DNA from 2 places in the Chryseobacterium tructae genome. Region 2 is predicted to be linked to the other one. Evidence: riboswitches for the same ligand, from Rfam matches in the RefSeq annotation. Region 2 holds a riboswitch; the other holds the start of a gene.
The links. Region 2 has a riboswitch for cobalamin ahead of QWZ06_RS06715 (acyl-CoA thioesterase). Riboswitches for the same ligand answer to the same signal wherever they lie in the genome.
Positions count from the first base shown of each region.

Region 1 (4,219 bases), on a different contig from region 2:
AATTATTATTAAAGCAGATTTTGATAAACTGTTGACGGGGAAAATCAATACGATTGTATTGGTTACGGGAACAGGATCAGATGGCAATGCTACTCCGAATATTCATACTGCTAACCAAATGGTAAAATTTGTTGATAACCTCGGTGGAAACGGCTCAAGCGATATTTCCGGAATGTTTTCAGTGAGTGCTGTTGAAAACTAAACTTCTTTCTGCTGCAATGAAAAAAGGATTAAGCATTTTAGCCATTATTATTCTATTAATATCTTGTAATAACGATCGTTACGAACCTATTTCTGGCGATAATCCACAGGTCTCGCTCAATATTCCGTCTGGATTTCCGGAACTAAACAATTCGGTGAACTCTAACAGACCTACAAAATATGGGATAGAGTTGGGGGAAAAATTATTTAATGAGAAAAGGCTGAGTGCAGATAATAGTATTTCCTGCTCCAGTTGTCATATCCAGGGAAATGCCTTTGCAGATCATAATGCACGGGGAATAGGAATTCAGAATAGAGTAGGATTGCGAAATGTACCTGCTATTCAGAATATGTTGTTTATGAAGTTTTATAATTGGGATGGCAATATTCTTCAATTGGAAAATCAGCCATTGGTTCCTATTATCACTCATGAAGAAATGGGGTCTTCTATTCTGGAAGTGATAGGAAAAATAAGAGATGATATGATGTATAAAGATCTTTTTCGAAAAGCCTTTGGAGACGAAACCATTACTGCTGAAAGAATTTATAAAAGTATAGCCCAATATGAATACACTTTGATTTCTGCCAATAGCAAATATGATAAGGTAAAAAGAAAAGAAGGAGAAAATTTCACGGAAAACGAAGCATTGGGATATCAGACTTTTCAACAGAAATGTGTGAGTTGTCATAGTACAGAATTGTTTACCGATCAAAGTTTCAGAAATATCGGGTTTCCTGTAAATCCGGATACCAATGAAGCCGGACGGGGAAGAGTTACAGGAATCCCAGCAGATTATATGAGTTTTCGGGTTCCTTCTTTACGAAATGTAGAATATACTGCACCCTATGGAAGCTATGGACAATTCCCAACACTAAGAGCGGTTCTTGATTATTTTGATAAAGGAGTCTTATCTGCAGATAATCTTGATCCTGTTTTTAAAAATAATGGAAACAGAATTCCTCTCTCAGAACAGGAAAAGACCAATCTGATCCTATTTATGAAAACGCTGAGCGATCGTGAATTTGTGAAAAAATAATCATTGCTAAAAACAGAAAAATTCAACAAAAATTGATTGTCTAAATCCCGTCACATTATGGCGGGATTTTTCATGTTTACTGATTGATAATCATTTTATTCTGCATACCATCGTATCTGGGGGGAATTTTATATCTTTGCCGGAATTTGGTGAGCCATAATAAGCTCTTAAAAGGGAATCCGGTGAAAATCCGGAACAGACCCGCTGCTGTAAGCTCCGCACCAAAGTTTTTGAAGAATACATCCACTGTTTTTAGGAATGGGAAGGATTTCAAAAATGGAGTAAGTCAGAAGACCTGCCAGAAATAATAAACGTTTGACGCTTTCGTGGAATAAAGCTTAGGACAACAATGATTCTGTGCAGTGACAGCTGTGCTTTGTCGTTGCTTTTCTTATATCCATTAGCGTCATCATGATCCATGAATGAGCTAATGATAGCAAAACTAACTACATTTCAATTCCATAAAACTGTTTTCACGGTATTCGTGTTGACTTCTCAAATTCTATTTTCCCAAACCAGGAAAAAAGACAGTATTAAAGGAGAAGCCATAAAGACGGTCAATATTTACAAAAAGAACTTTAAAGAAATCTTGCCTGCGCAGGTCTTACAGGGTGAAGAGCTCGAAAGGCTCAACAGTCATTCTGTTGCTGATGCCTTACGGTATTTTTCCGGTGTCCAGATTAAAGATTATGGCGGCATGGGAGGTTTGAAGACGGTCAACATTCGAAGTATGGGAAGCCAGCATGTAGGTGTTTTCTATGATGGAATCCAGTTGGGGAATGCTCAAAACGGATTGGTAGATTTGGGAAGGTACTCTCTGGATGATCTGGAAGAGATCTCCTTGTACAATGGTCAGAAAAGTGAAATTTTTCAGCCCGCAAAAGACTTCGGATCATCAGGATCTATTTATTTGCAACCCAAAACGCCTGTATTCACAGGAAATAAGAAAACCAATCTTTTGATCAGAGCAAAAAGTGCTTCTATTGATTTATTTAATCCTTCTTTCCGTTTAGAGCAAAAGATTTCCAAAAGAATTTCAGCAAGTGTCAGTGCAGAATTCCTTCAAAGTGATGGTCTTTATAAATTCCATTATAGCAGGAAATATCCTAATGGAGCTACTGCTTCTGATACCATTTCCAAAAGATATGACTCCGACATTAAAGCAAAGCGCTTTGAAACTGCTCTTAATGGAACTTTAAATAACGGAAGCTGGAATATACGTGGGTATGGATATATTTCAAATCGAGGTATTCCGGCACCTATTGTGAAGAACCGTTTCAAAGCAAGAGGAGCAAGAATGCTTGATGAAAATTATTTTGTGCAGGCCAATTTCAGAAAAAAGCTGTTTCCTAAGCTTGAAACTCAGCTGAAGGCAAAGTTTGCTTATGATTATACTTATTTTAATGATACTGTATTGTCTCAGTCTGCGATGCCCGCCATCAATACTTATATTCAACGGGAGGTTTATCTTTCCTCTTCCAATGTATACTCCATCAATCCTAATTGGGATGTCAGTCTGAATGGAGATTTTCAGTACAATAATCTGGATGCTAATTTGTATAATTTTTCATATCCTACCCGCTATACTACGCTTGTAGCTTTAGCTTCTACCTATCAATGGAACAGGTTTAAGTTTTTAGGAAGCCTTTTAGGGACATTTACCTTTGAGGAAGTAAAAATGAATAAGCGCCCTGATGACAGGAGAGAATGGACACCCGCTTTCTTTATGAGCTATCAGCCGGAAGCAATACCAGAGCTGACCCTTAGAGCTTTCTATAAAAATATTTTCAGATTACCCACCTTTAATGACCTGTACTATACGAGTGTTGGAAATACCTATCTGCAACCTGAGTTTACTCATCAATATGACGTGGGGTTTACCTATCAGAAAAAATATGATCATTCCCTATTTAAAGGTCTTTATGTAAAAGTAGACGGCTATTATAACAGAGTAAAAGATAAAATTGTGGCTGTGCCAACCACCAATATGTTTCGTTGGATGATGGTGAACCTTGGGAAGGTTGAAATCATTGGAGCGGATGTAAACGTACAGGCTGAAATGATGTTGGGGAATGTGAAAATTAGACCATTATTATCGTATACCTATCAGAAGGCTCAGGACATAACAAATAATGCCGGAGAGAAAGAAACTTATTATGGAGAACAGATCCCTTATACACCATGGCATAGCGGATCCTTTACCCTAATGGCTGATTATAAAGACTGGAGCTTCAATTACAGTACAATCTACGTAGGAAAAAGATATGACGGGCAGCTGGATAATATTCAGTATAATTTTATTCAGCCTTGGTATACCCACGATCTTTCTATTCAGAGAAAACTGAGCCTGGCCGGACATCCTTTTAAAATCAATCTGGAAATGAATAATGTTTTTAACCAGTATTATGATGTGGTACTCAATTATCCTATGCCGGGAAGAAACTTCAGACTCACTTTAAACTTTAATTTATGAAAAAGCTAAATATTTATTTTCTGTTTTTGACATTGATTGCGCTTGTTTCCTGTCGTACCGATGATGTCATTATTCCTATGGAAGTTGTGGAAGGGCTTAACCCTGTTGAGAATACGGCAATAAAAGGATTCTATGTATTGAATGAAGGAAATATGGGCAGCAACAAATGCACTCTTGATTTTTTTGATTATACCAAAGGAACCTATTTTAGAAATATCTATTCAGAGATCAATCCCAATGTTTTAAAAGAACTGGGGGATGTAGGAAATGATATTAAAATCTACGGAAGTAAACTATACATTGTAGTTAATGTTTCCAATACTATCGAAGTGCTGGAGGCCAAAACCGCCAAGCATATCAAATCAATTTATTTACAGAATTGCAGATACATGACCTTTAAAGATGGAAAAGCATATGCCAGCAGTTATGCAGGACCTGTAGATATCAACCCGCTGGCTCCCAAAGGAAAAGTAGCAGAAATAGATACGGTATCCCTTACCATTCAGCG
Region 1 is NZ_JAUFQR010000003.1:162,118-166,336, reverse strand. It holds gene QWZ06_RS24470 (MbnP family protein) at 1-202, shown strand, start outside; gene QWZ06_RS24465 (cytochrome-c peroxidase) at 219-1,238, shown strand; cobalamin riboswitch at 1,369-1,555, shown strand; gene QWZ06_RS24460 (TonB-dependent receptor plug domain-containing protein) at 1,669-3,711, shown strand; gene QWZ06_RS24455 (YncE family protein) at 3,708-4,219, shown strand, end outside.
Region 1: linked by a shared signal. The riboswitch ahead of QWZ06_RS24460 (TonB-dependent receptor plug domain-containing protein) and the one ahead of QWZ06_RS06715 (acyl-CoA thioesterase) in region 2 are both predicted to bind cobalamin.

Region 2 (4,219 bases):
TACAAAGTAGTGAAATTTTAAAAATAAAACATATAGTATGTTGATAATCAGTAATATAATTTTATGTTAGTTTTTTTGATCAATTGATTTTAGAAGCAAAAAATTAAAAATAGTATGAAAACTGATTGATTTTTTGGTGAATGGAAGGAGTAGCAACCCATTTTTTGAAGTAAAACGCGAGAATTTTATTTTGAGATTGAATAGTAAGAATATTTTAGATCCTTCCAAGGTAGTACTCCATTAGTTTATGAGAAAAGATATGGGTAATTAGGATTTATAAAATGATTCAAAACAAAATACAAATAGCTGTACTTTGGCTTTATTGTTTCACCAGTGATTATTTAGTCCTTATTGTTTATCATCATATTAATACGTCTGAGTTTTGAAATAGGAACTATGATTCGTATTTTTGTTTGGACGTTTTTATAAAACACTTGAATCCAATATTACTATGAACATGAATATTTTAAATTATTACAAGAGTTTATCTGCTTTTATATTATTAGGCCCTTTATGTTTCGGGCAATATCAGTTTGAGGTAAAAGATGCTTCGAAAAACTATGATGCCATTATTACAATCAATAATTGTTTTGATGATCAATGTATGGATAAAGGTACAGTGGAGTTGTTTGATAATAAAAACAGCAAAGTACAAACTTTTACATCAGATAATCTGGTGCTATATCTTGGAAAGGGACAGAGATTGGAACGTGGAAAAATAATCCCGCTGGCGAAAGAGCAAAGCCCTCTGATTTTTGGTGATTTCAATTTTGACGGAACCGAAGATCTGGCGATAAGAAATGGGAATATGGGGAATTACAGTTCAGCGTCTTATGATGTATATGTATTCAATAGTACCAGAATGTCGTTTGTAAAAAGTAAAGAACTTACAGAGTTGGGATCAGATAATTTTGATTTTTTTGAAACAGATCCGGTTCGTAAGCGCATTATTACCTTTGGAAAGGATGGCTGCTGCCGACTTTTCACCACAGAATTTGAAGTAATTCCTAATAAAGGACTTGATAAGGTTCTTGAAAAAGAAGAAGACCTTACCAATGAGGATTATGTAAAAGTTACGATAAAAGAAAAGAAAAACAATAAATGGACAACCAGAACCAAGGTGTATCCATCAGATCAATATAATAGAGAAAAGTAAGATGAAAATTCAGAAAGAGATCGATTTTATCCTGGCAGTAGATGCCCTGAAAAACGTACAGAGAAGAAATTATAATGCAGATGATTCCAGAAGAGAGAATACAGCAGAGCACTCCTGGCAGATCATTATTCTAGCGCAAATCCTTTATCCTTATGCGAAAAACCGTGCGGATATTGATTTGCTGAGAGTCATAAGAATGCTTTCCATTCATGACCTTGTGGAAATTGAAGCAGGAGATACTTTCCTTTTCGATGAAGCAGCTATGGTAGGAAAGTTTGAAAGAGAGAAGATTTCTGCACAGAAGATCTTTGGGATTCTTGATGAGCCTTTACGTACAGAATTTTTCAATCTATGGCTTGAGTTTGAAGAGGAGGCTACTCCAGATGCTATTTTTGCATGTTCTATCGATAGAATTATGCCTTTTATCCTAAATTCTTATACGTCAGGAAAGAGCTGGACGGAAGCGGGGGTAACGGAAAAGCAGATCAGAAATATGCTTGAAAATGCAATTACAAGAGCTTCTGATGAAATGGGAGAGGCCTTTGAACTACTATTAAGTAAAAGCCTTGAAACAGAAAAAGTTTTGAAATAATCTAAGTTAGGAAGCTGGAAGAGGGAGGTTGGATGTTATTGTTGCTTCTGTAATGTATGGAAGCCATTTGTCTAGTCCTTCTGGTATCAGTAAAAACAGAGATATTGAGAGTAAAACAGATATCATAAAAAGTTTCGGGCGGCCAAAGGCCGCCCGAAACTTTTCTATTTATAGTATCTGGATTGGTTTCTTGAATTCATCAATCGCTACAAAAGTAAAATCACCTACGATTGCTTTTTCTCTTTCATAAGAATACATCTGCTCAGTGTAGATTTCAACGTTTACCTTCATACTTGTTTTTCCAACGTATGAGACTTTTCCGATCAGTTCTACAATAGTTCCTGCAGGAATAGGCTTTTTGAAATCGATTTTATCACTGCTTACTGTTACTACCCTTTTTCTTGCGAAACGGGTCGCAGCAATAAAGGCTACTTCATCCATAAGCTGCATGGCAGTACCTCCGAAAAGAGTATCGTAATGATTGGTTGTGTTAGGGAATACCGCTTTAAAGATTCTGGTTTCGGCAGCTTCAATTCTTTCTTCTGTAGTCATATTTCATTATTAATTAAGGCGAAATGAAATAGTATCAAAACAACAGAATGATGACAGGAACGTTGGAAATCCCTGAAACAATCCATCAGATCAATAAAACTTCAAATCGCGAAAGTTTCTTGTTTAAGAAAGTGGCAGGTCTCCTGACTTGTAACATCTTTTATCTCCTTCCCATGCCTCGCACAGTGGATCTTTTGATAAAGATTACAGTTACTTACAGTTGCGCGACAGTCCGTGATTTTCACACGGTTCCCTTTTAATCTGTGGTTATACAGAACCAGTTTCTATGATGAATAAGCGTTACACTTTTTCGGCTGCAAAATTAATAAATTTATTCCGGATTATGATAAATAATCTGGCTGATTACTCTTCCCTTTTTGATCGTCCATAAAGTCGTATATCTATATTCTCCCGAACCATTGATCATATAAAGAAAAATGTTATCATTGTCGAGTGCGGTCACTCCCACATTATTGAAGTCCATAGTAGGCTGGAACATATTTTTGATGGCTTCTCTTACAAAAACAGAACCTCTTCCGGGCTGTTGAAGTCTGATGGATTTGATTTCAGTCATCCCTTCAGGAAGGTCGTTTCCAATTCCCCACGGTTTAACTTTATCAATCGTAAGAAGTTTTCCTTCTGCATCTTTTTCCTTTTTACGGTAACCGGCATTGGATGGGTAAACATCAATAACGACTTTACTTCTTTGTGCAGTAGGAATTTTGGGATCGGAATTATCAGTGAAGATCAATGATCTTCCATTCTTAGATTTGGAAGGGGTATAGGCTGGAAGTTGATCCACAAAGGCAATACGTTCTTTGTTAACCATTCCTTCTTTGTCAAGAGTTTCATATCGTACAAAAGGTTTGTCATCATCTTGCTTTTCAGGATATTTGATCCAGATCCATTCCGTTTCTCCCGGAGCAGGTTTTACATAAACAAATACATCGCCTTTACGCATTCTGATCTTATCTACAATTTTTCTGTAGTTATCCTTATGAACACGTACATTGGCATATCCTTCTTCAGCTTTTACAACACCAAAAGGAACTTTATTTTGACCTTTCACGAAGGCTAAAGAAAAAATACTGAAAGCAGATACGTAGAATGCTTTGTTTATGAAAATCATGATGAAAAAAATTTAATGGTTCAAATATATAAATTTAATGGACGAGTTTAAAGAATAGCCTTCCCAATTTTTGAGGCATAATCCCCCAGGTCAGTCAGGTTGGTATTTGATAAAATAATAATACTTAAACCATTGTTCAAATAATGGAACCATACACAATTTGCACCTGCTATTCTTCCATACCGCTCCATTCGCTTGTATTTTTCAATATCACGAATCCAAACACTATATCCATAATCATCCAGACCAGGAGTTAACAATTGGTTTAAAGTTTCTTTTTTGATAAGCTTATCATCAAAAAGAGCATTGTTAAATTTGATTAAATCGGATGTACAGGAATACATTGCACCTGCAGCAGAAAAATCTCCCACATAAATTGGAATATTTGGAATTAAATGATCAAGATTCTTGTCCTTGTAGTATGGCGTAGCTAGATTCTTTATCAATTTGTAATGGGAAATAAGTCCTGAATTATTCATTTTTAGAGGGACAAGGATTTTTTGACTCAGGATTTCTTCATAAGTCATTTGATAAACGACCTCCAAGATTCGACCAAGGATCATGTATTCTCCATTATTGTAGTCAAACTTTGTTCCCGGTTCATTAACCAAAGGGTTGGAACAAAATTGATTGACAATCTCTTTTAATTCGTAGGGTCTGTTATAGAATCCCAATCCGTATTTTAAAAAATTTTCGTCTCTTGCTGTATCTGTATTTTTCATTCCGGATGTATGATTCAATAGCTGACGAATAGACACCTTAGAACCGCCTTCTCCTTTGTAATCCGGTA
Region 2 is NZ_JAUFQR010000001.1:1,382,838-1,387,056, forward strand. It holds gene QWZ06_RS06705 (XAC2610-related protein) at 458-1,156, shown strand; gene QWZ06_RS06710 (HD domain-containing protein) at 1,158-1,748, shown strand; gene QWZ06_RS06715 (acyl-CoA thioesterase) at 1,917-2,300, opposite strand; cobalamin riboswitch at 2,417-2,597, opposite strand; gene QWZ06_RS06720 (hypothetical protein) at 2,632-3,429, opposite strand; gene QWZ06_RS06725 (serine hydrolase domain-containing protein) at 3,477-4,219, opposite strand, start outside.